DNA from 2 places in the Thermobifida halotolerans genome. Region 1 is predicted to be linked to the other one. Evidence: predicted binding sites of a transcription regulator. Region 1 holds the regulator's gene; the other holds the start of a gene.
What was found. The regulator LexA, encoded in region 1, represses DNA repair genes until DNA is damaged. The targets are predictions, from matches to a motif close to TCGAACANNTGTTCGA.

Region 1 (15,052 bases):
CGACGCTCCGCCGTCCAGGCCGCGCGGACGCCGCTCCCCGATTCCCGGGAGGAGTTGGGCGAGCAGCAGCGTGGACAGCGCCGAGGTGTCCCCGGAGCCGGGGTCGGTGCGCACCACCACCGGCTGCGGGGCCCGCTCGGCGAGCTTGGCTCCCACGTCCAGGCGGCGGCGGGCCAGCTCGTACTGGAGCATCGCCCGGTTGTCCCGGTAGGCGGTGGCCAGCCGCCGCTGGGCGGTGGCCTCGTTGGTGGCGGCCACCAGGTTGGTCCGACCGCGGGTCTCGATCTCGTAGCGCACGCGCTGCGCCTCGGTCTCCTGCTCCTCCAACATCTGCGCCACGTCCTTGCGGGCCTGGTTGAGAGCCGCGTTGACCTCGACGATCTTGGCGTCGCGGGTCTTCTTGGAGCGTTCGATGTCCATCAGGAGCGTGTCGATGCGGCGCTTGCGGGTCAGCTCCCACTCCTGCTCGTAGGCGACCAGTTCCTTGGCGACCCGCTCACGGGTGGACAGGTGCTGCTGGTACTGGTTGGGCAACTGCACGTCGGGGATGTTGCACCCCATGATCTGCACGCCGTACCGGCTGAGCTGGCGGTTCAGCAGGTCCTGCATGTCCGCGACGTCGGAGCCCCGCAGGTCGTAGGCGTTCTCGGTCTGCACCTGGCGGCTGCGCTGGCGGATGGCGTCCTGCACCGCGTTGGACAGCACCAGGTCGAAGTTGCTGGCGCCGATGGTGCGCACGAAGTCGACCGCGTTGGTGATGCGGAACTTCAGGAAGAACTCGATCGACTTGAGCGGCACGTTCTCCTTGGTGGGGCAGGCCAGAACGGGAGCGTTGTAGGGGATCTCGGTGGAGGTGTCCACGACGAAGTCCACCCGGGTCCACGGATGCCACAGGTAGTGGCGCCCCGGTCCCAACTCCGAGACGATGGCTCCGAACTTGGTGAGCACCCCGGTGGTGCCCTGCTCGATCTCCACGATGGACGAGCGCCACCACCACAGCAGCGCGAGGACGACCGCGACGACGCCGAGGAGCAGGGCCGGAACCGCGACGAGGGCCCCGACCACCCCTCCGAAGGCCAGCGCCGCCACGAGTGCGGCCAGGATCAGGTAGAGCCCGATCCAGACCAGGGTCATCCACTTCAGGCCCCGGCTGTCCCGGGGGATGACGACGGGGACCAGGGCTCCCTGGTCGCCGCCGCGCAGCAGTCGGGCGATGTCGCCCCACGACGCGAGCGACTCCTTGATGGTGGAGGTGCCGCGGCCGATCGGCTGGCTCATCACTGGCCTCCCCACTGGTCGGGCCCGGCTTCGGGCTCGGACTGTCCTACCGCCTGGTCCGGCTCCTGGTCGACGGCCGATTCGGAGACGGACTGGCGGATCTCCTCGACCCGGTCGGCTCCGGGGTCCTCACCCGTCGGCGGGGTGGGACCGGCGACCGCGGGCTCCTCCCCCGCCCCCAGGAGTGCGGCGATCTCGGGTTCCCGCGAGGCGATGCGCTCCTCGATCTCGGCGAGCCGGGTGCGGATGGCCGCGATGTCGCCGTCGGAGAACAGCGCCTGGTCGGCGCCGCCGATGAGCTGCTGGGCCACCCGGAGGAAGTCGATGGCCGTGTCGCCGTCCCCGATCTGCACCAACTGCGGCAGGCTGTCGGCCACCGCCTCCAGCTTGTCCAGCAGGTCCTGCTGGAAGCGGTAGTTGAGGATCTCGGGGGCCTCGGCCGCACTGACCGCCCGGATGTCCAGGGCCTGGGCCTCCAGCAGCGCGGCGTTGGCCTGCGCGGTGCTCTCGGCCTCGACGAACCGCTGACGGGCCTGGGCCCGGGCGCGGTTGGTCTCGCGCTCCAGCGCGGTGTCCATCTGTGCCTGGTACTGGGCGATGTCGGCCTGGATCGCGGAGAGGGTCTCGTTGAGGGTGGCGAGTTCCTTGTTGAGGTCGCCCTCGTTCTGCTCCTTGCGCAACTGGAGCTGGTACTCGTAGGTGTAGGCCTCCTTGGCCACCCGCACCATCTCGGGGGCGGCCAGGTCCATGCGGTACTCCTGGCTGGACGGCTCCGCGTGGGTGATGTTGGCGTTGGTCAGCCGCACCGCGGGGAGGAACTGCTGGTTGAGCTGGTCCAGCAGGCGGGCGGTGTTCTCGCCGACCAGGTCGTAGATCTCCGAGGCCTGCTGGTCGTAGATGAGGCTGCGGGTGGTCTCGCTGATGGCGTTGTTGAGCTTGTCCTGGAAGCCCTGCACCGCGCCGAGGGTGAAGACGAACTCCGTGGGGTCCTCGATGCGGAACTGGAGGAACAGGTCGACCGACGCCTTGACGCCGCTCTTGGTGGGGGCCTCGCGGATCGGGGCGTTGAAGGGGTACTCCCGTGTCGTGTTGACGATGTAGGAGACCCGCTTCCAGGGGTTGAGCAGGGTGATCCGGCCGGGGCCGACGATCTGCTCCAGTTTGCCGAACTTGCTGATCAGCGCGTGGCAGCCGTCGGGCACCATGACCATGCCCTGGCGCCACCACCCGAACACGCCGATGGCGAGGACCAGCAGCCAGTAGTGCGGCCCGAAGAAGATCATGGTGGCGCCGGGCAGCGCCCAGGTGACCGCCGTTCCCACCAGGCCGAGCAGGACGAGGAGGATCACGGGGATCATCGCGCGGGCGGTTCGTCCGCGCGGGATCACCATCGGACAGATGACGTGGACCGGCCCCTCAGGACCGGATTCGAACCTGCTCCGGTTGAGGGCCTCACCCGCGTTGGCCAGCGAGGTGCTCTGCTGTTCGATCAGGGTTCCCACGGAGGCCCCCTGGTCGCGTGCTGCCAGGAAGTCGCCCGGGTCGAGCCCGAACTGGTCCGCCGCCTGTCCGACGGCGTCACCGACCGCCTGGCGCGGATCACCTCCCTGGGCTATCGCGCTCGCGGCCCCGCGCACGGTCTGCGCAAAGGACATAGGCGAGGACTCCTTTCGCTCTCACTGAGGGTTGTGCATTCGGACGCGGTCCGCTCCCCCTCGGTTCCGTCGTCCCTGCCGGTGGTTCTGGCATCTTTCCACACGGTTGCGGACCTTCGGGTCGCGTGGAAACGGCCGTCCGGTATCGGAGGCCCCGCCTCGGCCCCGACCTGACGAAGCGGGTGGACGACCGCACCTCGGTCGTCCACCCGCTCTGTTCCTCCGTGAGGTCACGCCACCGAGGACTCTGTCCTCCGCGATGCGACCGCTGGCTTCACTCTCCTTCGATCCAGTACCTCTGGAGCCTGGCGACCGCCTCTTCCCCGCCCATTTCCGCGCTCTCGGCCTCGCCGGGTCCGACCTTGGTGACCAGCAGGTGGACGAGCTCGACGGGCAGCGTCTGGGACCGGGGTACCGGCTGGCCCCGGTCAGGAACAACGCCGCCTCGGACGCAGGCCCAGAACACCGGTTCGTCCACCTGCAACTGATCGCGGAGAACGTGAACCATATGCTTCTGCCGTAGTCGGTGCGGTCCACCGGGTGGCAGATCCGAGTTCTCAGAACCCGTCCATCTGCCAGGTTCAGTTCACAAGTGCCATGATGAGTGCCCGTCCGCCCACGGGCATCACGCACCCGCTGCCGTCCTTGCGTGCGACAGAAGCGGGCACGGTCCTCACGCGTGGGCCGAGGACGGGTCACCGGGGGTCTCCCACCAGCCAGCCGCGCAGTCGCCCGTCGTCGCTGAGGCTGATCAACCGCACCAGCCCCAGTTGCCGCGATGGTTCGGGGCGTCCAGCAGACGGTCCTGCCGGTCCTCGGCGTAAACCACCTGGGCACGAGTCGGAGTCGCAGCCGCGAGATAGCGCCGCAGACGCTCTCCGTCGACAACGGGAACGGGGGCGACCCGTGGTCGCCCCCGTGGGGTCCGGAGCGCGCGGGGCGCTCCGGGCCTAGCTGCAGCCGCTGGTGGAGCCGCAGCCCTCGCAGACGTAGCAACTGCCCGACGGCCGCATCTTGGTTCCGCAGCTCACACAGAGCGGGGCGTCGGTGCTGAAGCCCCGCCCGGCCTCGGCCGCCCCCGCCGCGCCTTGGGACTCGGGCTCCCTCCGGGCGGCCCGGGCCTCGGCCTCGGTCACCGGAGCGGACTGGGCGTAGGTGACCACCTCCGCCGCGACCTGGGCGGGGTCCTCACCGGCGGCCTGGGCGGCGCGCTCCTCGGCGGAGAGCACGCCCAGCGCCGCGCGCTCCTCGTAGGGCAGGTAGTCCAGGGCCAGGCGGCGGAAGATGTAGTCCACCACCGACTGGGCCATCCGGATGTCGGGGTCGTCGGTCATCCCGGCCGGCTCGAAGCGCATGTTGGTGAACTTCTCCACGTAGGTCTCCAGCGGCACCCCGTGCTGCAGGGCGATGGAGATCGCGATGGAGAAGGCGTCCATGATCCCGGCCAGGGTGGACCCCTGCTTGCCGAGCTTGAGGAACACCTCGCCCAGGCCGTCGTCGGGGTAGGAGCCCGCGGTGATGTAGCCCTCGGCGCCGCCGACGGTGAAGGACACCGTCTGGCTCGGGCGCCGCTTGGGCAGCCTGCGCCGCACCGGACGCCTGACCTCGACGGTCCTGGGCGCCTGCTCGGTCTTCTCCTCGGCCTCGTCCTTCTTCCCGGCGGTGGACAGCGGCTGGCCGACCTTGCAGTTGTCCCGGTAGACCGCCAGCGCCTTGAGGCCCTTCTTCCAGCCCTCGAAGTAGAGGCGCTCGAAGTCCTCGACCGTGGCCTCCTCGGGGACGTTGACGGTCTTGGACACCGCGCCCGACAGGAACGGCTGGACCGCCGCCATCATGTCCACGTGCCCCATGGGCCGGATGTAGCGCCTGCCCGTGGCGCAGTCGAAGACCTCGTAGTGTTCGGGCCTGAGGCCGGGGGCGTCGACCACGTGTCCGTGCTCGGCCACGTAGCCGACGATGGCCTCGATCTGCTCCTCGTGGTAGCCGAGGGTGCGCAGCGCCCGGGGGATGCCCTGGTTGACGATCTGCATGGACCCGCCGCCCACCAGCTTCTTGAGCTTCACCAGGGAGAAGTCCGGTTCGATGCCGGTGGTGTCGCAGTCGAGCATGAAGGAGATGGTGCCCGTCGGGGCGAGCAGGCTCGCCTGGGCGTTGCGCCAGCCGTTCTGCTCGCCGGTGCGGAGGCACTCCTGCCAGGCGCGGGTGGCGGCGGTGTGGATCGGCTGCTCCATCTCGCCGACGGTGCGCAGGTCGTCGTTGGCCGCGGCGTGCTTGCGCATGACGCGCTTGTGGGCCTCGGCGTTCTTGGCGTAGCCGTCGTAGGGGCCCACCACCCCGGCCAGTTCGGCGCTGCGCCGGTAGGCGACGCCGGTCATGAGGGAGGTGATGGCGGCGGCCACCGCGCGTCCGCCGTCGGAGTCGTAGGCGTGCCCGGTGGCCATGAGCAGCGCGCCCAGGTTGGTGTAGCCGATGCCGAGCTGGCGGAAGGCGCGGGTGGTCTCGCCGATCTTCTCGGTGGGGAAGTCGGCGAAGGTGATGGAGATGTCCATCGCCGTGATGACCAGCTCGGTGAGCCGCTCGAAGTCCTCGACCCGGAAGGAGCCGTCCTCGTCGAGGAACTTCATCAGGTTGATGGAGGCCAGGTTGCAGGAGGAGTTGTCCAGGTGGACGTACTCGGAGCAGGGGTTGCTGGCGCTGATGCGGCCGCTTTCGGGGGTGGTGTGCCAGTCGTTGATGGTGTCGTCGTACTGGACGCCCGGGTCGGCGCACTCCCAGGCGGCCCTGGCCATCTTGTGGAACAGCTCCTTGGCCCTGACCGTGGCGACGGTCTCTCCGGTGGTGCGGGCGACCAGGCCGAAGTCGGAGTCGCTCTCGACCGCGCGCATGAAGGAGTCGGAGACCCGCACGGAGTTGTTGGCGTTCTGGTACTGGACGCTGACGATGTCGGCGCCGCCCAGGTCCACGTCGAACCCGGCGTCGCGCAGGGCGCGGATCTTGCGCTCCTCACGCGCCTTGCACTCGATGAACTCCTCGATGTCGGGGTGGTCGACGTCGAGGACGACCATCTTGGCCGCGCGCCGGGTGGCGCCGCCGGACTTGATCGTTCCGGCGGAGGCGTCGGCGCCGCGCATGAAGGAGACCGGACCGGAGGCGGTTCCGCCGGAGGAGAGCAGCTCCTTGCTGGAGCGGATGTGGGAGAGGTTCACGCCCGCGCCGGAGCCGCCCTTGAAGATGATCCCCTCTTCCTTGTACCAGTCGAGGATCGACTCCATGGTGTCGTCCACGGAGAGGATGAAGCAGGCGGAGACCTGGGCCTTCGACGAGGTGCCGACGTTGAACCAGACCGGGGAGTTGAAGCTGAACATCTGGTGGACGAGGGCGTGCTTGAGCTCGTGGTCGAAGATCTCGGCGTCCTCGTCGGTGGCGAAGTAGCCGTGCTCGCGGCCGGTCGCGGTGTAGGTGTTGACGACGCGGTCGACGAGCTGCTTGAGGCTCCACTCGCGCTGCGGGGTGCCCAGCGCGCCGCGGAAGTACTTGCTGGCCACGATCTGGGTGGCGTTCATCGACCAGCTCTTGGGGAACTCGACCCCGTTCTGCTGGAAGTTGACCGAGCCGTCGCGCCAGTTCGTCATGACGACGTCGCGGCGTTCCCACTCGACGGTGTCGTAGGGGTGGACTCCGGGCGTGGTGAAGACGCGCCGGATCTTCAGTCCCCTGCGTGGTTTCCTGCCTTTGCGCGTGGCAGAGCCGCTCACCGTCTCGGTCATCTCGCTCTGTTCCCCCTCTGTGAAAGGTGTACCCGAATGGCGGTCGCCGTCCGGTCCGCCGTTGGCCGCGGCGGCGCCGCTCTGTGGTTCTGGGCCGGTGGGACGCCGTGACGGCGTCGGTGGGTCATCCCTGCGAGGTGGTGCGCTCGGCGCGCAACTCCGCGATCTCGTGTTCGAAGTCCTCCAGGGACTCGAAGCTGCGGTAGACGCTCGCGAAGCGCAGGTAGGCGACCTCGTCGAGTTCACGCAGCGGCCCCAGGATGGCCAGTCCGATCTCGTGGGAGGGGACTTCGGCGGCTCCGCGGCCGCGGATGGCCTCCTCGACGCGCTGCCCGAGAACCGCGAGGGCGTCCTCGCTGACGGGGCGCCCCTGGCAGGCGCGTCGGACTCCGGCGATGATCTTGCCGCGGGAGAACGGTTCGGTGACTCCCGACCGCTTGGCGACCATGAGCAGCACGGTCTCCTGGGTGGTGAACCGCTTCTCGCAGGCCGGGCAGGAGCGACGGCGCCGGATCGCCGCGCCTTCCTCGGCGGCGCGGCTGTCGATCACCCGGGTGTCCTGGTTCTGGCAGAAGGGGCAGCGCACCGTCGCTCATCCTTCCCAGGTCATCACCGGAAAAACACAAATTGTGGATGCTCTCACCCACACAGGCACCAGATGTAGTGGTGGTTAACCTACGGCTTCGGCGATCCCGCACGCAACTCGGGCGGGGGCCGCTCGGCGTGTCGCAGACAGGGAGCGGACGGGCCTCCGGCGGGTCGTGGTGGTGGTTCCGCCGGGCTGCTCCGCGGTGAGCTGCGGGAACGCTCAGGGGGAGGGAAGTACGAGTTCCTGGCCGGGTTCGAGCACCGGTCCGGAGAGTCCGTTGATCTCGACGATCTCGTCCACGGTCTTGCGCGGGTCCTCCGAGGGCCGCGCCCGCTCGGCGATCTCCCAGAGCGTGTCCCCCTCGTCGACGACGACGGTGGGGGGCTGCTCGGGCAGGTGGAAGAAGTTCTCGGTGGAGGCGTCGGCGCTGGAGGCGCCCAGGGTCACGGCGATCAGGGAGAGGAGGCCGACCCCCGCCACGGCGGCCGCTCCGAGGAGGGAGAACAGGACCACCCTGCCGCGTCTGGTCAGCCGGGGCGGGCCGCCGGGGGCGGGACGGGCGGCCCTGTCGCGGCCGGGGGAGCCCAGTTCGGGAAGGTCGTCCAGCGCCCGGGGCGCCGACGCGGGGGCGTCCCATTCGGGGATCTCGCGGGACCAGTCGTAGAGGTTCGCCCCGGAACCGGCACGGGTGCGCGCAGCGCCTCCCGTGGAGCGGCGGGAGGAACGGCCGACTGCGGGTGGCGTGGAGGTGGGCGGCAGAGCGGATTCGGACATGGTCTTCCCCTTCGGGCCTCCGTCCGCTAGAACTGGCGTTCGATTACTACCGCATTCCGGGAAATTTTTCAGCACCATCTCGAACGTTTGTTTGATATTGCTTTGTGCAGGGACTAACGTGGAGTGTGTTTCGCTCCGGTAGAGCGCCGGTGTCGGTCATGTCACACCGCCGCACTCGACACTCGGAACGAGCACCGATGTCACAGCCAGCCGACAGTCCACGACCGAGGACACCGACCGCCGAGGAGGCCGGACGTGCCGGAGGAGAACCACGGAGCGCAGAAACCTCGCGCGGAGGAGAAGTCTTCCGTCTCCGCACTCCGCCCAGTCCGCACGGAGCCCGATTCCGCTCAGACCTCCGCAAAGGAGGCGGACGCCGCTCCGACACTCACCGACCGCCAGCGAAGTGTCCTGAACGTCATCCACCGCTACGTGCGTGAGCGCGGATACCCGCCGTCCATCCGGGAGATCGGTGACGCGGTGGGACTGTCCAGCCCCTCAAGTGTCGCGCACCAGTTGAAGGTGTTGCAACGCAAGGGCTACCTCCACCGCGACCAGAATCGCCCAAGGGCCGTGGAAATTCGCATTCCGGGCCAATCCCCCGTGCGTTCCCAGAACGAACTCGGCGACGTGCCGGGCGCGGACTCCCCCGGCACGGTCGACATCCCGCTTCTGGGGCGCATCGCAGCAGGTGGTCCGATCCTGGCCGAGGAGTACGTCGAGGACGTCCTCAACCTGCCCCGCCAGCTTGTCGGCGAGGGAGCGCTGTTCATGCTCACCGTCGTGGGCGACTCGATGGTCGACGCCGCCATCACCGATGGTGACCTGGTGGTTGTCCGGCAGCAGCCCGACGCCAACAACGGTGACATCGTGGCCGCGCTGCTGGGCGACGAGGCCACGGTCAAGGTCTTCAAGCGTGACGGAGAACACGTCTGGCTGCTGCCCCGTAACAGCGCCTACGAGCCGATCAACGGCGATTCCGCGACCATCCTGGGCAAGGTCGTCACCGTGCTCCGCAAGGTATAACGACTTCGCTTCGGTTCGGTACGGTCCCGTGATCCGCACCGGAAACGGCGGCCTGAACCCCCGTCTCGTGGCGTCGCCGCCGGGAAGCCAGGAGCACGGCGAGGCCTTCCGGGAGTCCGGGGCGGGCCGCCACCGGTCGGCGGAACAGTGACCGGCGCGCGCAGCGCCCCGCCGCCGCGGACAGTCCGACAAAGAGCAATCCCGCACCACGGGTCCCGAGCCCGTGGTGCGGGATTGCTCTCACTGCGCGGGAGGAGACGCGGCCGGATCGGTCGCCTCGCGCGTCGGCCCGCTCCGCCGCCGACTTCCCTCGGGTGCGGCTCCCCGCAGCGGTGTCCCAACTCCGGTCCGGAACGCGGCCCCGGACCGGAGGAGGACTACCGGTAGTCGCCCTGCGCGATCACGTCCAGGGTGGCGCGGGCCAGGTTCTCGGCCTCCTCGATCGCCTTGGTCTCGGGCAGCGGCCTCCCTCCGCTCATCTCGTCGTAGCAGGAGGCGAGGGAGAGGTTCTCCAGGTAGGTGGCCACACATCCGACCTCGTTCTCGGTGTCGTACCAGGACACGGCGCCGTCCCCGAGCCCGGTGACCGTCTCCGTGGAGTAGTCGCCGGAGTACAGTTCCAGATCCCGGTCGGTGTCGTACCGAAGCGGGTCGTTGACCACGATCGTGAGGAGGTAGTAGTTGCCGTCACCGGAGGAGTTGGCGTTGGTCCAGGTGCAGTGGTAGCCCTCCCACCAGTCGTCGCCCTCGGTGTCGACGTCCTCGACCTTCAGGCTGTGTCCGGGGACGAGGCGGTCCAGTTCGTCGTGCTCGGCGACGGCGCACTCCGGGAGGGTGGTGAAGTCTCCCTGCGGGGCCGGTGTGGCCGACTCCTCCGGCTCCCGGCTCCCCTCGTCCTCGGGTTCCCGGGTCTGTCCGGCCACGGGGGACTGCCCGTCGCTGTTCTGCTCGTCGCCTCCCCGGAGGGCGAACACCACGATGAGCCCCGCCACCGCCAGGACCGCGGCGGCGCCCCCGATGACGCCGGCGATCAGGCAGCCGTTGGTCTTCCTCGGCGGGGGCGGATAGCCTCCCGCCCCGTACTGGGGGGTGAACTGCTGCTGACCGTAGGGGGGTTGCGGAGAACCGTACGGCTGACCGTACGGGGGCTGCGGGCCACCGGGGGGAGGCTGTTGGGTCATTGGGTTGTCCTCGCTGGATGAATCGGCGGATGATCCGCGTGGTTGACGGTGCGGGGCGGTCCGGTGTCCTCGCGGGGCGTCGGCCGCGCAGGGGCGGACTCAGTCCTGTTCGAGGGAGGCCACGATCTCGCGCGCCACGGTCAGGGCTCCCTCCACGGCCTCGTTCTCGGCGACCTCCCGGCTCGCGGCGAAGTCGGTGCTGGCCTCGTAGCAGGTGGAGACCATGAGGTTGGACAGCCGCACCGCCACGCACCCGTGCAGCGTCGTGGTGTCGTACCACTGGACGGCCTCGTCTCCCAGGTCCTCGACGGTGCGCACCGAGTTCCCCTCGGGTTCGCGCCCCAGGTCCGCCTGGGCCGAGGTCTCCCCGCTGAAGCCCGGACGGTTGCCGCTGCGGACGAACGCCACACTCACACTGGAGGGGAGTCCGGCGGACTCCTGCGTGGTGGTCCACCGGCACTGGTTGCCGTCCCACCAGTCGGCTCCTCCGGTGTCGATCGGGGCGTCGAGATCGACCTGGTATCCCTTGACGAGTCCGTCGAGGACCCCGCTGTCCTCGACCAGAGCACACTCGGGAGCGGCCGAGTACTCGCCCCCGGGGCCCCGCAGCCAGAGGAGGAATCCGATCCCGCCGCCTCCCAGAAGCAGCAGGACGAGCACCGCGCTGACCAGAACGGCCACGGCGCAACCGCGTCCGCTCCTGGGCGGTGCGTCCTGGGGGGCTGCGAACCCGCCGTAGGGCGGCTGGACCATGGGGTTCCCTTCGTCTGTCACCTGTCGGCGCGGTCACCGACGGCATCGAGCCAACGGCATCGAGCCAACGGTACTAGCCGGTTCGGACACCTTGTCCGGACAGGCGGACCGGCCACCGGACTGACACGGTCCAACAGATAAGAAGCCGCTCGCCGCCGCAAAGTTCGCACCAACCGCAAAGGCTCGTCCGCCACCGGCAGCCTTCCGGAGCCGGGAGCCGGGAGCCGGGTCAGAGGGTCGCGGCCAACTCCTCGGCGACCGCGACCGCTCCGGCGCGGGCCTCGTCCGCGGGCACGCCGCCGTAGCAGACCCGGACCGTGAGGTTGCCGTCCCGGAAGACCACCTCGACCGCGTCGCCGACGGATGCCGCCGGGCGTGTCAGGGCGTCCTCCCCCAGGGAGGCGACGGGAAGTACTCCTCGGCCCTCGCCGCCCGGTCCCAGGGCCTCCACCTCCGCCCGGGCCCGCTCCGCTCCGCTCACCCGGCCGTCGGCGTCGCCGAAGTGGGCGCGGAAGGAGACGGTGAGCGTCCGCGGTTCGGCATCGGGCACATCCACCGAGGACCAGACACACGACCGCGTGGCGGACAGGGGCAGCGGCCCGGCCGTGTCGGACTCCAGCACCGCACCCGGCACCGCCGTCCCGACCGCTTCGGCCGGTACCGACGCGCAGGCGGGGGGAACCGGGTGCGCGTCGGTGGACGCGGCTTCGACGGCGGGGCCGCGCGCGTCCCACAGCAGGCCGCCGACGACGGCCGCGGTGCTCACCACGGCGACTCCGCCCAGCGCGGCTGTCCCGCGCAGCAGTGCCCGCCGCCTCGTCTCGCCCATGTACGCCCAGTTCCTCTTCTGCCGTGTCGCGTGGGGTCCTGACGATACGTGTACGGGGCCGCCGCCGCGGCCCCGCCGACGCCGCGGTCGCCGACTAGGCGACCACGATGTTGACCAGTTTGGGTTCGCGCACGACGACCTTGCGGATCTCACGCCCCGCGGTGAAGTTCTGGACCTTCTCCGAGGCCAGGGCCAGCCGCTCCAGTTCCTCGGCGGAGATGTCGGGCGACACCTGCAGCTTGTCGCGGACCTTGCTGGCCACCTGGACCACGCAGGTGACGCTCTCCTGCACCAGCAGCGCGGGGTCGGGCGTGCGCCAGGTGCCCACGGTCACCGAACCGGAGTGGCCGAGCAGTTCCCAGCCCTCCTCGGCGACGTAGGGCGCGAACAGGCCCAGGGTGATCGCGATGACCTCGGCCGCCTCACGCACCGCCGGGTCCCCGGCGCCGGGTCCGGAGTCGATCGCCCGACGGGTGGCGGTGACCAGTTCCATGATGCGGGCGATGGCGACGTTGAACCGCTGGGCCTCGATCGCGTCGGTGACCTTCGCCAGGGTCTGGTGGGTCGTCCGGCGCAGTTCCAGGTCGCCGGCGGCCGGGTCGGTACCCGGTTCGGAGGCCGCCCCGGCCTGGGCCATCACCCGATAGGCGCGGTTGAGGAACTTCAGCGACGCTCCCGGGGAGACGTCGGCCCAGTCGATGTCCTCCTCGGGCGGACCGGCGAAGACCACGGTCAGCCGGACCGCGTCGACACCGTACCGGTCGATCTCCCTGCCCAGGTCCACCCCGTTGCCCAGCGACTTGGACATCGCCTTGCCCTGGTTGATGACCTGGCCCTGGTTGAGCAGCCGGACGAAGGGCTCCGTGAAGGAGAGCATGCCCATGTCGTGGAGCACCTTGGTGAAGAACCGGCTGTACAGCAGGTGCAGGATCGCGTGTTCGACACCGCCGACGTACTGGTCGATCGGCCCCCACTTCTCGACCCTCTCGACGTCGAAGGGGGCGGTGTCCAGGTTGGGCGAGCAGTAGCGCAGGTAGTACCAGGAGGAGTCGACGAAGGTGTCCATGGTGTCGGTGTCCCGCTTGGCGGGGCCGCCGCAGCGGGGGCAGGACACGTTGACCCAGTCGGTGGCCGCGGCCAGCGGGGAGATCCCCTTGGGGGCCAGGTCGGCGCCGCGCATGTTGTCGGGCAGCCGCACCGGCAGGTCCTCGTCGGGAACCGGAACCTCACCGCAGTCGGGGCAGTGGATGATCGGGATCGGGGTGCCCCAGAAGCGCTGCCGGGACAGCAGCCAGTCGCGCAGTCGGTAGTTGACGGCGGCCTTGCCGGTGCCGCGTTCGGCGAGGACCTCGATGATGCGCGGGATGGCCTCGCTCTTGCTCAGGCCGTCGAGCGGGCCGGAGTTGACGAGGACGCCCTCGCCCGGGGTGGCGACGCCGGTCTCGGCGGGGTCGGGCTCGCCGGTGTCGACCACGACCCGCACCGGCAGGTCGAAGGCGCGGGCGAAGTCCAGGTCGCGCTGGTCGTGCGCGGGTACCGCCATGATCGCGCCGTGCCCGTAGTCGGCCAGCACGTAGTCGGCGGCCCACACCGGGATGCGTTCGCCGTTGACCGGGTTGACCGCGTGGCGCCCCAGGAAGACGCCGGTCTTCTCGCGCTCGGTGGACTGGCGCTCGATGTCGCTCAGCTTGCTGACCTGGGCGCGGTAGGCCTCGAACGCCTCACGCCGCTCGGGCGCGCACAGCTCCTCCGCCAGCGGCGCGTCGGCGGCCACCACGAAGAAGGTCGCTCCGTACAGGGTGTCGGGGCGGGTGGTGAAGACGGTGACCGGCTCGTCGCGACCCTCGATCGCGAAGTCGACGTCGGCGCCCTCGGAACGGCCGATCCAGTTGCGCTGCATGGTCAGCACGCGCTCCGGCCAGCCGCCCTCGAGCTGCTTCATGTCGTCCAGCAGCCGCTGGGCGTAGTCGGTGATCTTGAAGTACCACTGGTTGAGCGCGCGGCGCTCGACCTCGGTGCCGCAGCGCTCGCACCTGCCCTGCACGACCTGTTCGTTGGCCAGCACGGTCTGGTCCTGGGGGCACCAGTTGACCAGGCCGTCCTTGCGGTAGGCCAGGCCGCGCTCGAAGAACCGGACGAAGAACCACTGGTTCCACCGGTAGTACTCGGGGTCGCTGGTGTGCAGCCTGCGGGACCAGTCCAGGGAGATGCCGTAGCGCCGGAAGGACTCGGCCTGGGTGTCGATGTTGGCGTAGGTCCACTCGGCGGGGTGGGAGTCGCGTTTGATGGCGGCGTTCTCGGCGGGCAGTCCGAAGGAGTCCCAGCCGATCGGGTGCAGGACGTTCTCGCCGCGCGCGAAGTGGTAGCGCGCGATGACGTCTCCGATCGCGAACGCCTCGGCGTGCCCCATGTGGAGGTCACCCGACGGGTAGGGGAACATGTCGAGCACATAGCGCCGCGGACGGGTGTCGGCCGGGTCCTCGCTGGCCGTGAAGGGGTTCTCCTTCGCCCACCGGGCCTGCCACTTCTCCTGCAGTGCCCGGGCGTCGTAGGAGTCGCTTGTCGTCTGCTCTCCGCTAACCGCTGTCATCGTTGGGTGGTTCCTCTACCGGTCATCGCCCTGGGAAGCAGGTTCCGATCTGGCGACCTGCTGTCGGTGGACCGGCCGCCCCCGAGATGTGGACGCACTTTCGGGCCCGCCGGTCCGGATGTCTGTCTCCCAAGGTTAGCGCGCGACGACGGGCCCGCGGCGCCACCCGTTTCCCGACGGGAGGGGCGAGGCGCCCCGGCAGGCGGGGCCGTCCCACGTAGCGGGGCGTCCGCGACGTCCGGATCCGGCACTTGACCCGCGCGGCCGCGCGGAAACCGACTACCGTGGGACCCATCCAGCGGAAACGCTCCGGCCTCGTGGACGCGCCGTTGTCGACCGTCACGGAAGTGATCCCCTCGGACGGTGTCGGTGCCGGGAGCACTTCGACGGGCGCAGCGGTCCGCGGAGGCTCGGCGCGCAGTCCGAAGGCGCGCACCGGTGGCTTCGCACCGGTGCGCGGCCGTCCCGTCCCTGTGGAGAGACCAAGCGAAATGACCCTGTCCCACCGCTTCCGCACCGCGCTCCGGACGCTTCTCGTCACCGTGACGGTCGTCGTCGCGGGCACGGCACTGGCCGCCTGTTCGGCCGAGAACGAGGAGTCCGGCGCCGA
Region 2 (15,052 bases), 2.4 Mb from region 1:
ATGGCCCCGCCGGAGGAGCAGCTTCCGGGACGGCAGGCCATCATGCGCCAGCACGCCGAGTACCCGCTGTTCCGCTCGGTGGTCGCCGTGATCGGGGCGGGGGACGCGGTCGGGTTCGCCTACGGGTTCCCCGGCCGCCCCGGACAGTGGTGGCACGACGTGGTCACCGCGGGACTGGCCCGCACCGACCCCGCGGCGGTGCGCCGCTGGTTCGCCGACTCCTTCGAGGTCGCCGAACTCCACGTGCTGCCGCAGTGGCAGGGCCGTGGAATCGGCCGGGCCCTGCTGCACCGGCTCACCGCGTCGCGCCCGGAGCGGACGGCGGTGCTGTCGACCCACACCGGCCCCACCCCCGCCCACGGGCTCTACCTGTCGTCCGGCTTCGTGGACCTGATCACCGACTTCTACTTCCCGGGAACCCCCGACCGGGCGTTCACCATCATGGCCGCGCCGCTGCCGCTGCGACTCCCGGTCGGTGGGCGCCCACCAGCCGCTGGTAGACCTCGCGGGTGGCCGTCGACCGGTTGAACGTGATGAAGTGGATGCCGGGCGCCCCCTCGGCCAGCAGCCGCTCGCACAGCCGCGTGGCGTGCTCGACGCCGAGCGCGCGCACCGCCTCGGGGTCGTCGGCCACCCGCGCGAACTCCTCGGCCAGGCGGGCGGGGAAGGGAGCCCCCGACAGTTGCTCGGAGCGGGCGATGGTCGAGTACCTGGTGACCGGCATGATCTCGGGGATGATCGGCACGTCGCACCCCCTGGCCGCCACCCGGTCCCGCAGCCGCAGGTAGTCGTCGGGCTCGAAGAACATCTGGGTGATCGCGTAGTCGGCGCCGGCCCGGCACTTGCGGACGAAGAACTCCACGTCGGTGTCGACGTCGGGGGAGCGCGGGTGCTTGTAGGGGAAGGCGGCCACACCCACGCAGAAGTCGCCGCTCTCCCTGATCAGCCGCACCAGTTCCTCGGCGTAGGACAGCCCCTCGGGGTGTTTGACCCACTCTCCCAGCGGGTCGCCGGGCGGGTCGCCGCGCAGCGCGAGCATGTTGCACACCCCCGCGCCCGCGAAGCGGCCGATGAGGTGCCGGAGTTCGCGCACGGAGTGGTTGACGGCCGTCATGTGCGCCACCGGCAGCAGTGTGGTGTCGGTGGCGATGCGCTCGGTCACCTCGACCGTCCGGTCGCGGGTGCCGCCGCCCGCGCCGTAGGTCACCGACACGAAGGACGGACGCAGCGACTCCAGTTCACGGATCGCCCGCCAGAGCATGCGCTCCCCGTCGGGGGTCTTCGGGGGGAAGAACTCGAACGAGAACGTGGGTTCGCCGGTTGCGAGCAGGTCGCTGATGCGGCGCGGCCGGGACACGGGACGCGTGGGTGATCCGAGCATGGCTTCAACTGTAATCGACCATGTCGGTGGGGTTTGTGGCGTGTCGGAGCGGAGACGGGTGTCGGAACAGCCGATAACCTGCCCTCATGACCTCCTCGCACATGTCTCCGGTCGCTTTTGTGCGCCCCGTGATCGACGCGGAGCTCGCGGCGTTCGTCGCGGGTCGACGCTCCCTGCTGTTGGAGATCGGCGCGGAGCTGGAGCCGGTCCTCAACGCGCTGGACTCCATGATCGGCGGCGGCAAGCGGCTGCGTCCGACGTTCTGCTACTGGGGGTGGCGAGGCGCCGGAGGCGGCGAGGAGCCCGGCGTGTACACGGCCGCGGCGGCACTGGAACTGCTCCAGGCGTGCGCGCTGATCCACGACGACGTGATAGACAACAGCGACACCAGGCGCGGCCAGCCCGCCGCGCACCGGAGGCTGGCCGCCCTGCACGAGCAGTCGGGGTGGAGCGGCGACCCGGAGGTCTTCGGGCGGGGGGCGGCGATCCTGCTGGGCGACCTGTGCCTGGCCTGGTGCGAGGACATGTACCAGTCGAGCGCGCTGCCGCCCGAGTCGCTGGCCGCGGGGCGCGGCCCCTTCGACCTGATGCGCACCGAGGTCATGGCCGGTCAGTACCTGGACCTGGTGGAGCAGGCCCGCGGCGCGGACACCGTCGAGGCGGCGCTGCGGGTGATGCGGTTCAAGTCCGCCAAGTACACCGTCGAGCAGCCGCTGTGCCTGGGCGCGGCGCTGGCGGGGCGGCACGCCGACCTCGCCCCCGTCTACACCGCCTACGGCATTCCGCTCGGCGTCGCCTTCCAGATGCGCGACGACGTGCTCGGCGTCTTCGGGGACCCGGAGGAGACCGGCAAGCCCGCGGGCGACGACCTGCGCGAGGGCAAGCGCACCGTGCTCGTGGCCGAGACGCTGCGCCGCGCCGGCGCGGCCGACGCCGAACGCTTCCGGAGGCTGCTGGGCGACCCGGACCTGGGGGCCGAGGAGGTGGCGTGGATGCGTTCGGTGATCACCGACAGCGGCGCGCTGGAGGCGTGCGAGGCCCGCATCGCCGACTACGTGGCCGACGCGACCCGGGCACTGGAGGACGACGCGGTCGCCGACGACGCGCGTTCGGCCCTGTCGGACCTGATCGTCGCCGCCACCTCGCGCAAGCACTAGACCCGGCCGGGACCGGGGAGCCCCGCAAGGTTTCGGTGCCTCGACCCGAGGGGTTCTGCGGCCGGGGCCGGGGAGCCGGGAGGAGAGTCTCCGGGGAGCCTGACCTTCAGGAGAAGTACCAGGTGGCCTGGGCCTGAAGGGGCGTGAAACCCCGGTTCTCCGGGAGGGTTCGGGGTGCCCCTGGCTCCGGGGGGTCTTGTGGCCCCAGCCCGAGGGGAGACTTCCAGGCCGCCTTGACCCCACGGGGCCGGTGCCACAAGGCCCCCCGGGGCTGAGGCCATCTGAAAACCCCCTCGGGGGCCGAGGCTTCACCAACCTCTCGGGTCCAGGCCACCGGGAACTCTCCCTCCGGGGCTGAGGCCGCAGGACTCCCGCCGGGGTTCCCCTCACCCGTTCTTCTCGTGTTTCCCCAGGCCAAAGGGGTTGACGAACAACTGTTCGAGGATGTTCACTGGAATCAGCTCGAACTGCCTTTCGGCCTTGACGGCTGTGGAGTCCCCCGAGTCGGGCTCGTTCCGGGGCGGCCGCCCCCTTGGCGCTCCGGGACGTGAGCGGTCGGGCGGGGGGAGGGGAAGCCCCTCGCTCGACCGCGGCCACAACGGCGATCGGCCTGGAGGTGACGGCCCCATGTCCCAACCGGCGATCTTCTCCGTCTCCGAGGTCACGCGGCGTCCGCGCAGAACGCTGGCTCCGTCGGTGGCTCCCGCGCTGAGAGCGGCGCGGTCCCATCTGCGTGACGCGAAGGAGGCGCGCTCCGCGCCCGAACGCTACGTCAGCGCCCATCTGGCCGCCCTGCGCGCGGCGGCGGCGGTCCTGGCGCAGCGCTCGGACCCGGCGGCGCGGTCGGGTCGCGGCCGCCGACCGCGCAGCGCCTGGGAGCAGTTGCCCGCCGCCGCACCCGAACTCGCCGAGTGGGCGGCGTTCTTCGCGGCCGGGGCGGCGAAACGCGCCGCGGCCGAGGCGGGACTGACCAACGCCGTCACCGGGGACGAGGCCGACGCCCTGGTGCGTGAGGCCGGGGTGTTCCTGTCCGTGGTGGAGTCCCTGCTCGGCTGCCACCCGTCGCACCGCGCGGGGTGAGTCCGAAGTCCCGCGGACACACGACGGCGGCCGCTCCCGTCAGGGAGCGGCCGCCGTCGTCTGATCGCCTCCCGCCCCTCGCGGGGAGGGGCGCCCTCAGCGGCTCGGCGCCCCGGCGAGGAGTCGGTTGCTCCTCGGCGGTCCGGGACCGGACACCGTCCGGTCGGCACGCCCGGAGCGGTCCACCGGACAGGCTCCGGCGGACCCCGGAATCCGGCGGACCCTAGAAGGCGTCCACCGCGCGCCGGGCCTCGGGGTCGAGCACGCCCCAGTTGATGAGCTCCTCGGTCAGGTCGGCGGGCGAACGGTCGTAGATGACCGCCAGCGAGCGCAGGTCCTCCTGGCGGATGGACAGCACCCGGCCGTTGTAGTCGCCGCGCTGGCTCTGGATGGTGGCCACGTAGCGGGCGAGCGGTCCCGCCTTGTCCTGGGGCAGTTGCTGCATGCGCTCCAGGTCGATGACCAGCTTGGGCGTCGGGCCCAGCGGCGTGGGCGCGGCCCCGCCCGGCAGCAGCTCCGACATCGGCACGCCGTAGAAGTCGGCGAGTTCGGCCAGTTTCTGCACGGTCACGGCACGGTCGCCACGCTCGTAGGAGCCGACCACGACGGCCTTCCAGCGTCCGTGGGACTTCTCCTCCACGCCGTGTAGGGACAGACCCTGCTGAGTGCGGATGGCGCGCAGTCGGGCGCCCAGGGCTTTTGCGTATTCCGATGGCATTTTTCTCGTGCTCCCCGGCCGTGAAAGTGGCTGAGATGGGCGGCGGGACCCGCGGCGGGTTCGTTGCGCGAACCCCGTCGCGTCGAAAACGACCTGTGTGCGGCTCAGTCGGCGACTCGCGGAATCACACCCCCACAGTGGTTACGGACAGTGACGGTAGGGCGGTGCAACCTCTCAGGTCAAGCCGTTGGGTGAAAACGCGACGATTCAGTGGCCAAACTGTGTGTAAGTGAGGCGACTCTCATACGCTCCCCAAACGGGACACAACGGATCGGCCGTCCCCTTCCAAAGTCCTGTCTCGCAGCGTTTCTCCGCTGGTGGTGGCGCTGTTTTGCGCGGTGCGCGCACCTGCTGAGCCCGGATGTTCGCGGAGAGTCAAGGACTCTGAGCGTGATCACTCTCATACTTTTCGGTTGTTGCGTCCATGCTACGTCACCCGGGGAAACCGGCGCTGGTACCGTGAGAGCCGTCCGACGTCCTTTAACGACCTGTCCAGTGAGGCAGGGAAGGAGGTCAGCTCGTGCATGCCCGAAAACATGCCGACGGCGAGCGACCAGACCAGACAAGAGCGGTCCTCGAGGGTCCCGAGATCGGCCGGGCCCTGACCCGCATCGCCCACGAGATCCTGGAACGCACCAAGGGCGGAGACGATCTCACCCTGCTGGGCATCCGCACCGGGGGCGTCCCGCTCGCCCGGCGACTCGCCGAGCGCATCGAGCGGGTGGAAAACCGCAGTGTTCCCTGGGGCGCACTCGACATCACCATGTACCGCGACGACCTGCGGATGGCTCCCGCCCGCGCGCTGGGCCGCACCGAGATCCCCGCCGAGGGCGTCGACGGACGCGTCGTGGTCCTGGTCGACGACGTGCTCTTCTCCGGCCGCACCGTCCGCGCCGCCCTGGACGCGCTCAACGACCTGGGCCGCCCCCGCGCGGTGCAGCTCGCGGTCCTGGTCGACCGCGGCCACCGCGAACTTCCCATCCGAGCCGACTACGTCGGCAAGAACCTGCCCACCTCGCTGCGGGAGAGCGTCACCGTCCTCCAGGAGGAGCCGCACGGACGCGACGCCGTCCTCATCGGTCCGGCCAAACCGCGCCCCGGCGCCGAGCCCGCGGCGACCGGCCCGACCGCGTCGGAGGTCGACCGCTGATGCGACACCTGCTCTCCACCGGGGACCTGACCCGCGACGAGGCCGTCCTGATCCTCGACACCGCCAAGGAGCTCGCCCAGGTCGGCGAACGCTCCGTCAAGAAACTGCCGACCCTGCGCGGCCGCACCGTGGTCAACCTCTTCTACGAGGACTCCACGCGCACCCGGATCTCCTTCGAGGCCGCGGCCAAGCGCATGTCGGCCGACGTCATCAACTTCTCCGCCAGGGGTTCCAGCGTCGCCAAGGGCGAGAGCCTCAAGGACACCGCGCTGACCCTGCAGGCCATGGGCGCCGACGGCGTGGTCATCCGGCACAGCGCCTCGGGCGCCGCGCGCCGCCTCGCCGACTGGGTGGACGGCGCGGTCGTCAACGCGGGCGACGGCACCCACGAGCACCCCACGCAGGCCCTGCTGGACGCCTTCACCATGCGCGAGCGCATGGGACGGCTGGAGGACCTGCGCGTGGCCGTCGTCGGCGACATCCGGCACAGCCGCGTCGCCCGCTCCAACGTGCTGCTGCTCAACACCCTGGGCGCCGAGGTCACCCTCGTGGCCCCGCCCACCCTGCTGCCCGTCTCGGTGGGCACCTGGCCCTGCTCGGTCTCCTACGACCTGGACGAGGTGCTGCCCAAGAGCGACGTCGTGATGATGCTGCGGGTGCAGGCCGAGCGGATGAACGCGTCCTTCTTCCCGTCCGCGCGCGAGTACAGCCGACGCTACGGCCTGGACGCCGACCGCTTCGCGCGGATGGCCGAGCACGCCATCGTCATGCACCCGGGCCCCATGATCCGCGGCATGGAGATCTCCGCGGAGGTCGCCGACTCGCCCCGCTCCACCGTCGTGGAGCAGGTCACCAACGGGGTCAGCGTGCGCATGGCCGTGCTGTACCTGCTGCTGGGCGGAGCGATGCAGACAACGGGGAACCAGGGGGAGACCAGATGACCGACACCAAGCGCTACCTGATCCGCGACACCCGCGTCCTGGGCGGCGAGCGCACCGACATCCTGCTGGGCTCCGGCCGCATCGAGCAGATCGGCGCGGACCTGCCCGCAGACGGGGCCGAGGTCGTCGACGCGGCGGGGGCGATCGCCCTGCCCGGACTGGTCGACCTCCACACCCACCTGCGTGAACCCGGACGCGAGGACGCCGAGACCGTCGCCACCGGTTCGCGGTCGGCCGCGATGGGCGGCTACACCGCCGTCTTCGCCATGGCCAACACCGACCCCGTCGCCGACACCGCCGGAGTCGTCGAGCAGGTCTGGCGGCTGGGCCGCGACGCGGGCTACTGCGACGTGCACCCCGTGGGCGCGGTCACCGTCGGCCTGGGCGGCCGGCAGTTGGCCGAACTCGGCGCGATGGCGGACTCCCCGGCCCGGGTGCGCGTGTTCTCCGACGACGGCATGTGCGTCTCCGACGCGCTGCTCATGCGCCGCGCCCTGGAGTACGTCAAGGCCTTCGGCGGGGTCGTCGCCCAGCACGCCCAGGAGCCGCGGCTGACCGAGGGCGCCCAGATGAACGAGGGCGTCGTCTCCGACCGGCTGGGCCTGGCGGGCTGGCCCGCGGTCGCCGAGGAGGCGATCATCGCCCGCGACTGCCTGCTCGCCGAGCACGTCGGCTCGCGCCTGCACGTCTGCCACGTCTCCACCAGGGGGTCGGTGCAGATCATCCGCTGGGCCAAGAGCCGCGGCTGCGACGTCACCGCGGAGGTGACCCCGCACCACCTGCTGCTCACCGACGAACTCGCCGAGAGCTACGACCCGGTCTACAAGGTCAACCCGCCGCTGCGCACCGCCGAGGACGTCGAGGCGCTGCGCGAGGGACTGGCCGACGGCACGATCGACATCGTGGCCACCGACCACGCGCCGCACCCCAGCGAGGCCAAGGAGACCGAGTGGGGCCAGGCCGCGATGGGAATGCTCGGCCTGGAGACGGCGCTGTCGGTGGTGCAGCACACGATGGTCGACACCGGCCGCCTCGACTGGGCCGGGGTGGCGCGGCGCATGTCGGCCACTCCCGCCCGGATCGGCCGCGTCACCGACCAGGGCCGCCCGGTCGCCGTCGGGGAGCCCGCCAACATCACGCTCTACGACCCGACCGCCACGCGGGTGGTCGACCCCTCCGCGATGGCGTCCAAGAGCCGCAACTCGCCCTACGTCGGCATGACGCTGCCGGGCCGCGTGCTCGCCACCTTCCTGCGCGGGGTTCCGACCGTCCTCGACGGGAAGATCCAGTGACCATGAGCGACCACTTCCAGGCGCCCGCGACCCCGCCGCCCGCGAACGGCGCGGCGGGCGGGGAGCGCCGCAGCGACCAGACCACACCCATCCGTCCCGCAGAGGGGAAGAAGAACGTGCAGGTGCCCGCGATCCTGGTGCTGGAGGACGGCCGAGTCTTCCACGGGGCCTCCTTCGGAGCCGAGGGGGAGACCTTCGGCGAGATCGTGTTCAACACCGGCATGACCGGCTACCAGGAGACTCTCACCGATCCCTCCTACCACCGCCAGATCGTGGCGATGACCGCGCCGCACATCGGCAACACCGGGGTCAACGACGACGACCCCGAGTCGGGCCGCATCTGGGTGGCCGGGTACGTCGTCCGCGAGCCCGCCCGCATCCCGTCGAACTGGCGGGCCAAGCGCACCCTCGACGAGGAGCTGCGCCGCCAGGGGATCGTGGGCATCGCGATGCCCGGCACCCGGGCGCTCACCCGCCACCTGCGCGACAAGGGCGCGATGCGCGCCGCGATCAGCACCGTGGAGCTCGACCCGCAGCGGCTGCTGGAGCGGGTCCTGGCCAGCCCCCGGATGGCGGGCGCCGACCTGGCCGGCGAGGTCACCACCGCCGAGCCGTACACGGTCCGCCCGCCCGAGGGCGTGCCCACCCGGTTCACCGTCGCCGCGGTCGACCTCGGCATCAAGGCGATGACCCCGCAGCGGCTCGCCGAACGCGGCTGCGAGGTGCGGGTCCTGCCCGCCGACACCACCGCCGAGGAGATCCTCGCCCTCGACCCCGACGGCGTGTTCTTCAGCAACGGCCCCGGCGACCCCGCCACCGCCGACACCGCCGTGGCGGCGATGCGCGGCGTGCTGGACGCGGGCAGGCCGCTGTTCGGCATCTGCTTCGGCAACCAGATCCTGGGCCGGGCCCTGGGACTGGGCACCTACAAGCTGCCCTTCGGGCACCGGGGCATCAACCAGCCGGTCCGCGACACCCGGACCGGGCGCGTCTACATCACCAGCCAGAACCACGGCTTCGCGGTGCGCGCCGACGCCGACGGTGCGTTCGACACCCCGTACGGCCGCGCCGAGGTCAGCTACATCGGACTCAACGACAACGTGGTCGAGGGGCTGCGGCTGCTGGACCGTCCGGCGTTCAGCGCCCAGTTCCACCCCGAGGCCGCCGCCGGACCGCACGACGCCGCCGAGCTGTTCGACGCCTTCGTCGACCTCATGGCCGCCCACCGGGACGCGCGCGACGCCGCACGGGTCTGAACCGCCCGACCACGGCGACCGCCGCACCACACCCCGCGGAGACCGACACGCCCACCGGCGGCGGTCCGCGCCACCAACGCCTCGACCCGACACTGAGGAATACACAGAGCTATGCCACGCCGTACTGATCTTTCGTCTGTGCTCGTGATCGGCTCCGGTCCGATCGTCATCGGCCAGGCGTGCGAGTTCGACTACTCGGGCACCCAGGCCTGCCGGGTGCTCAAGGCCGAGGGCCTGCGGGTCATCCTGGTCAACTCCAACCCGGCCACGATCATGACCGACCCCGAGTTCGCCGACGCCACCTACGTCGAGCCGATCACCCCCGAGATGGTCGAGAAGATCATCGCCAAGGAGCGCCCCGACGCGCTGCTGCCCACCCTGGGCGGGCAGACCGCGCTGAACACCGCCGTCGCGCTGCACGAGTCCGGAGTGCTCGCCAAGTACGACGTCGAACTGATCGGCGCGAACATCGACGCCATCCAGTCCGGCGAGGACCGCGACGTCTTCAAGAGGATCGTGGAGCGCATCGGCGGGGAGTCCGCCCGCTCGGTGATCTGCCACACCCTCGAGGAGTGCCTGGCCGCCGCCGAGGAGCTGAGCTACCCGGTCGTGGTCCGCCCCTCCTTCACCATGGGCGGCGCGGGGTCCGGCTTCGCCCACGACGAGACCGAGCTGCGCCGCATCGCCGGGCAGGGGCTGGAGCTCTCGCCCACCACCGAGGTGCTGCTGGAGGAGTCCATCCTCGGCTGGAAGGAGTACGAGCTGGAGCTGATGCGCGACGCCAACGACAACGTGGTCGTCGTCTGCTCCATCGAGAACCTCGACCCGATGGGCGTGCACACCGGCGACTCCATCACGGTGGCGCCCGCCATGACCCTCACCGACCGCGAGTACCAGCGGCTGCGCGACCTCGGCATCGCCGTCATCCGCGAGGTCGGCGTGGACACCGGCGGCTGCAACATCCAGTTCGCGGTGCACCCCGAGACCGGCCGGGTCATCGTCATCGAGATGAACCCGCGCGTCTCGCGGTCCTCGGCGCTGGCCTCCAAGGCCACCGGCTTCCCCATCGCCAAGATCGCCGCCAAGCTCGCGATCGGCTACACCCTGGACGAGATCCCCAACGACATCACCGCCGAGACCCCGGCCAGCTTCGAGCCGACCCTGGACTACGTGGTCGTCAAGATGCCGCGGTTCGCGTTCGAGAAGTTCCCCGGCGCCGACCCCGGCCTGACCACCACCATGAAGTCCGTGGGCGAGGCCATGGCCATCGGCCGGTCCTTCCCCGAGGCGCTGCAGAAGGCCATGCGCTCGCTGGAGAAGAAGGGCGCCGCCTTCACCTGGGCGGGCGAGCCCGGCGACAAGGACGAGCTGCTGCGCGCGGTGCGCACGCCCAGCGAGAACCGGCTCCGCCAGGTCCAGCAGGCCCTGCGCGCGGGGGCCACCGTGGCCGAGTTGTACGAGGCCACCAGGATCGACCCGTGGTTCCTCGACCAGCTGCTGCGGCTGGAGGAGAAGGCCCGCGAGCTGGCCGCCGCCCCCCGGCTGGACGCCGAGCTGCTGCGCTCGGCCAAGCGGCTGGGCTTCTCCGACGTCCAGATCGGCGAGATCACCGGCCGCTCCGAGGAGGTCGTCCGGGAACTGCGCGACGCCCTGGACGTCCACCCCGTCTACCTGACCGTGGACACCTGCGCCGCGGAGTTCGCCGCGCGGACGCCGTACCTGTACTCCAGCTACGACGAGGAGACCGAGGTCCCCGAGAGCAGCCGACCCAAGGTCATCATCCTCGGCTCCGGCCCCAACCGGATCGGTCAGGGCGTGGAGTTCGACTACAGCTGCGTGCACGCCTCCTTCGCGCTGGCGGAGGCCGGATACGAGACCGTCATGGTCAACTGCAACCCCGAGACGGTCTCCACCGACTACGACACCAGCGACCGGCTGTACTTCGAGCCGCTGACGCTGGAGGACGTGCTGGAGGTCGTGCGCGCCGAGCAGCTGACCGGACAGGTCGCGGGCGTGATCGTGCAGCTGGGCGGCCAGACCCCGCTGGGCCTGGCCGGAAAGCTCAAGGACGCGGGGGTGCCGATCGTGGGCACCAGCCCCGAGGCCATCGACCTGGCCGAGGACCGCGGCGAGTTCGGCCGGGTGCTGGCCAGGGCCGGGCTGCCCGCCCCCAAGCACGGCACCGCCCAGTCCTTCGAGGAGGCCCGGGCCATCGCCGACGAGATCGGCTACCCGGTGCTGGTGCGCCCCTCCTACGTGCTGGGCGGCCGCGGCATGGAGATCGTCTACAACGAGTCCATGCTCGCCGACTACATCGAGCGCAACGCCGAGGTCAGCACCGAGCACCCGGTCCTGGTGGACCGCTTCCTCGACGACGCCATCGAGATCGACGTGGACGCCCTCTACGACGGGACCGACCTGTATCTCGGCGGCATCATGGAGCACATCGAGGAGGCGGGGATCCACTCCGGCGACTCCGCCTGCGCCCTGCCCTCCATCACGCTCGGCCAGGAGGACATCGAGCGCATCCGCTACTCCACCGAGGCCATCGCCGCGGGCGTCGGGGTGCGCGGCCTGCTCAACGTCCAGTACGCGCTCGCCTCCGGGGTGCTCTACGTCCTGGAGGCCAACCCGCGCGCCTCGCGCACCGTGCCGTTCGTGTCCAAGGCCACCGCGGTGCCGCTGGCCAAGGCCGCCGCGCGGGTGATGATGGGCGCCGCCGTCCGCGAGCTGCGCGCCGAGGGCGTCCTGCCGCCGCGCGGCGACGGCGGCACCCTGCCGCTGGACGCCCCGGTCGCGGTCAAGGAGGCGGTGCTGCCCTTCAACCGCTTCATCGACCGCCACGGCCACGGTGTCGACACCGTGCTGGGGCCGGAGATGCGCTCCACCGGCGAGGTCATGGGCCTGGACGCGGACTTCGGCACCGCCTACGCCAAGTCCCAACTGGCCACCTACGGGAAGCTGCCCACCTCCGGAGCGGTGTTCGTCTCCGTGGCCAACCGGGACAAGCGCACCATGATCTTCCCGGTCAAACGCCTGGCCGACCTGGGCTTCGAGATCCTGGCCACCGAGGGCACCGCCCTGGCGCTGCGCCGCCACGGCGTCCAGGCCCGCGTGGTGCGCAAGCACAGCGACGGTCCCGGCCCCGACGGCGAGCCGACGATCGTGCAGCGCATCCACAACGGCGAGGTGAGCCTCATCGTCAACACCCCGTTCGGTGGTCCCGGCCAGTCGGGGCCGCGCCTCGACGGCTACGAGATCCGCACCGCCGCGGTCGCGCGCGGGGTACCCAGCGTCACCACCGTCCAGGGCCTCTCCGCCGCGGTGCAGGGCATCGAGTCCCTGGTCAACGGCGACATCGGGGTGCGTTCCCTGCAGGAGCACGCTCGCGCGCTGCAGGCCGCGACCCGGGAGGCGCTGGCGCGCTGACGGATCCGCTCGGGGACGGTCCGTACGCGGACCGTCCCCGAGGCGCGCCCGGGTACGGAACAATGGGGCAGCGAGCGCCCGGACACGGGGTTCTTCTCCGCGAGGCCCCTTCACGGCCCGTCGCGCGACGGTCGGGAGGGCGCTCGAGGCGGCGGTGAGAATCGAGGGGACCCCCAGGAGTGAGTGACGTGCGGCCGGTGCAGATGAGCAGCCCGGTGCTGACGGTGCGGCAGGTGGACGCCTACCACGCCATCACGGTGGTCGCTCCGGGGATCGCGGAGCGGTTCCGGTCGGGACAGTTCGTCGCGGTGGCGGTGGGCGGCGAGCACTCCAGCATGCTCACCCGTCGGGTCTTCGCCATCCACGAGGTCAAGCCCGACTACGGCGGTACCGTGGAGTTTCTGTTCACGGTGCGCGGCAGGGGCACCGCCTGGCTGGCCGAGCGCCGCTCCCGGGACCTGCTGGACGTCATCGGCCCCCTGGGCAGGCCGTTCCCGCTGCCGCGCGATCCGGTCAACTGCGTCCTGGTCGGCGGAGGGGCGGGCAGCGCGCCGCTGTTTCCGCTGGCGCACGCGCTGCGGCGGCGCGGCTGCCGGGTGGACTTCGTGCTGGGGGCGGCCACGGCGTCGCGGGTGTTCAGCGCGATCACGGCGCGGCGGATCGCCGAGACCGCGACCTTCACCACCGACGACGGCTCCTTCGGGACGCGCGGCAGGGTCACCGACGTCCTCGACCAGGTGATCGACGACGCCTGTTCGGACGTGGTGTACGCGTGCGGGCCGATGCCGATGCTGCGCGAGGTCACCGCGGCCGCGGCGCGCCACGGGATTCCGATCCAGGTGTCGGTGGAGGAGACCATGGCGTGCGGCACCGGCGTCTGCATGTCGTGCGTGGTCCCGGTGGTGGGGGAGGACGGCATCACCCGCATGGCGCGCGCCTGCGTGGACGGCCCGGTGTTCCGGGGCGAGCGCGTGCGGTTCGACGACGTCGGGACGATTCCCTTCGACGCCCTGGGAGCCCCGGGGTGGAAGGCGCGCGCGAGCGGGGAGGACCGGGCACGCGAGGCCGGATGAGCACGCGGTGACGGCGACGGAGAGGACGGCGATGATCCCTGATCTGCGGATCGGGCTGGGCGAGTGGGAGCTGGCCAACCCCGTCATGACCGCGGCCGGATGCGCCGGGTCGGGACGTGAGCTGGCGAGGTTCTTCGACATCGCGCGGATCGGGGCGGTGGTCACCAAGTCCGTGACACTGGAGCCCCGGGCCGGGCGGCCCGCGCCGCGCATCGCGGAGACGCCCAGCGGGGTGCTCAGCGCGGTCGGCCTGCAGGGGCCGGGCATCGACGTGCTCCTGCAGCGGGACCTGCCGTGGCTGCTGTCGCGCGGTGCCCGTGTGGTGGTGTCGGTGGCCGGGGGGAGCGCGGACGAGTACGCCGAACTCGCGCGGCGGCTGTCGGAGGCACCCGGAGTGGCCATGATCGAGGTGAACCTCTCCAGTCCCGACCCGGCGCGCGGGGGGCGGCACTTCGTGCAGGACTCCGCGGCCGCGGCCCGGGTGGTGGGCGCGGTGCGGGAGAACGCCCGGGCCGACATCCCGGTGTTCGCCAAGCTCTCCCCCGACGTGTCGGACCTGGTGGGGCTGGCGGCGGACTGCGTCGAGGCGGGCGCGGACGGGCTGGCCATGATCAACACGGTCCGGGGGATGGCCATCGACGCCGACACGCTGCGTCCGGCGGTGGCGGGCGGCATGGGCGGGCTGTCGGGACCGGCGATCCGCCCGATCGCCGTGGCCTGCGTCTACCAGGTGCACGCGGCGCTGCCCGAGGTGCCCATCGTCGGGATGGGCGGGGTGCGCACCGGGGCCGACGCGATGGAGTTCCTGCTGGCCGGGGCCAGTGCCGTGGCCGTGGGCAGCGCGCTCTTCCACGATCCGTCGGCGTGCGTGCGGGTGGTGCGGGAGCTGGAGCGGGAGTTGGTCGACCGGGGGGTGGAGCGGGTCGGCTCCCTGGTCGGCGCGGCGCACCGCACCGCGGGGGCGGCGGGCGTGGCGGCGGAGTGAGCGGGCGGATCCGGCGTGGACCGCTCGACGGGGGCGCCTGCGGCCCCCGGGCGCGGGGACAACCGAAAACCGGCTGAGACGTCCTGTACCGGGTTGGAATCGACGAGTGACCCTTTCCTGGCGGAGAGGGAAGTTGGGGCGCTTGTGGCGCTTTGGGCGCGTTCTGTGCCTGTTTTCAGCTCGCTGGCGCGTTTGGGCGCCCAGGAAGAGCGGGGTTTCCCGGGAGGCGGGCATGATCGGTCCGCGGAGGGGAACCCACGGGGACGGCGGGTGCGCCGCGAACAGCGGCGGACTGTCCCCACGGCCCCGCCGTACCGGCGGGGCGTGATCCGACCAACCGTGACACGCATGAAGGAGAGCCATCGTGGCCGCACCCATCGCCGTCGCGATCGACGCACCGGAAATCGAGACCGCCGCCCGCTGGGCGTCCGCGGTCGCCCCCCACGTCAGCACGCTCAAGGTGGGGCTGGAACTGTACCTGCGCTACGGCCCCGAGATCGTCGCGACCATCCGGGGCGCCAACAAGGTGGAGCTCTTCCTCGACCTGAAACTGCACGACATCCCCGCGACGGTCGCGGGCGCCGCCCGTG

Region 2: the regulator LexA is predicted to act here: its motif matches at 2,965-2,980, upstream of NI17_RS02640 (SAV_6107 family HEPN domain-containing protein).

What each region holds. Positions count from the first base shown of each region.
Region 1 covers NZ_CP063196.1:2,977,012-2,992,063, forward strand. The annotation lists gene NI17_RS13345 (SPFH domain-containing protein) at 1-1,278, opposite strand, end outside; gene NI17_RS13350 (SPFH domain-containing protein) at 1,278-2,933, opposite strand; gene NI17_RS13355 (hypothetical protein) at 3,208-3,441, opposite strand; gene NI17_RS13360 (vitamin B12-dependent ribonucleotide reductase) at 3,884-6,700, opposite strand; gene nrdR (transcriptional regulator NrdR) at 6,825-7,286, opposite strand; gene NI17_RS13370 (LysM peptidoglycan-binding domain-containing protein) at 7,509-8,063, opposite strand; gene lexA (transcriptional repressor LexA) at 8,319-9,089, shown strand; gene NI17_RS13380 (hypothetical protein) at 9,467-10,270, opposite strand; gene NI17_RS13385 (hypothetical protein) at 10,370-11,023, opposite strand; gene NI17_RS13390 (hypothetical protein) at 11,253-11,852, opposite strand; gene leuS (leucine--tRNA ligase) at 11,947-14,442, opposite strand; gene NI17_RS13400 (DUF6406 domain-containing protein) at 14,934-15,052, shown strand, end outside.
Region 2 covers NZ_CP063196.1:587,888-602,939, forward strand. The annotation lists gene NI17_RS02625 (GNAT family N-acetyltransferase) at 1-528, shown strand, start outside; gene metF (methylenetetrahydrofolate reductase [NAD(P)H]) at 440-1,381, opposite strand; gene NI17_RS02635 (polyprenyl synthetase family protein) at 1,468-2,538, shown strand; gene NI17_RS02640 (SAV_6107 family HEPN domain-containing protein) at 3,166-3,618, shown strand; gene bldD (transcriptional regulator BldD) at 3,842-4,336, opposite strand; gene pyrR (bifunctional pyr operon transcriptional regulator/uracil phosphoribosyltransferase PyrR) at 4,857-5,486, shown strand; gene NI17_RS02655 (aspartate carbamoyltransferase catalytic subunit) at 5,486-6,427, shown strand; gene NI17_RS02660 (dihydroorotase) at 6,424-7,719, shown strand; gene carA (glutamine-hydrolyzing carbamoyl-phosphate synthase small subunit) at 7,722-8,975, shown strand; gene carB (carbamoyl-phosphate synthase large subunit) at 9,087-12,404, shown strand; gene NI17_RS02675 (dihydroorotate dehydrogenase electron transfer subunit) at 12,584-13,477, shown strand; gene NI17_RS02680 (dihydroorotate dehydrogenase) at 13,509-14,462, shown strand; gene pyrF (orotidine-5'-phosphate decarboxylase) at 14,827-15,052, shown strand, end outside.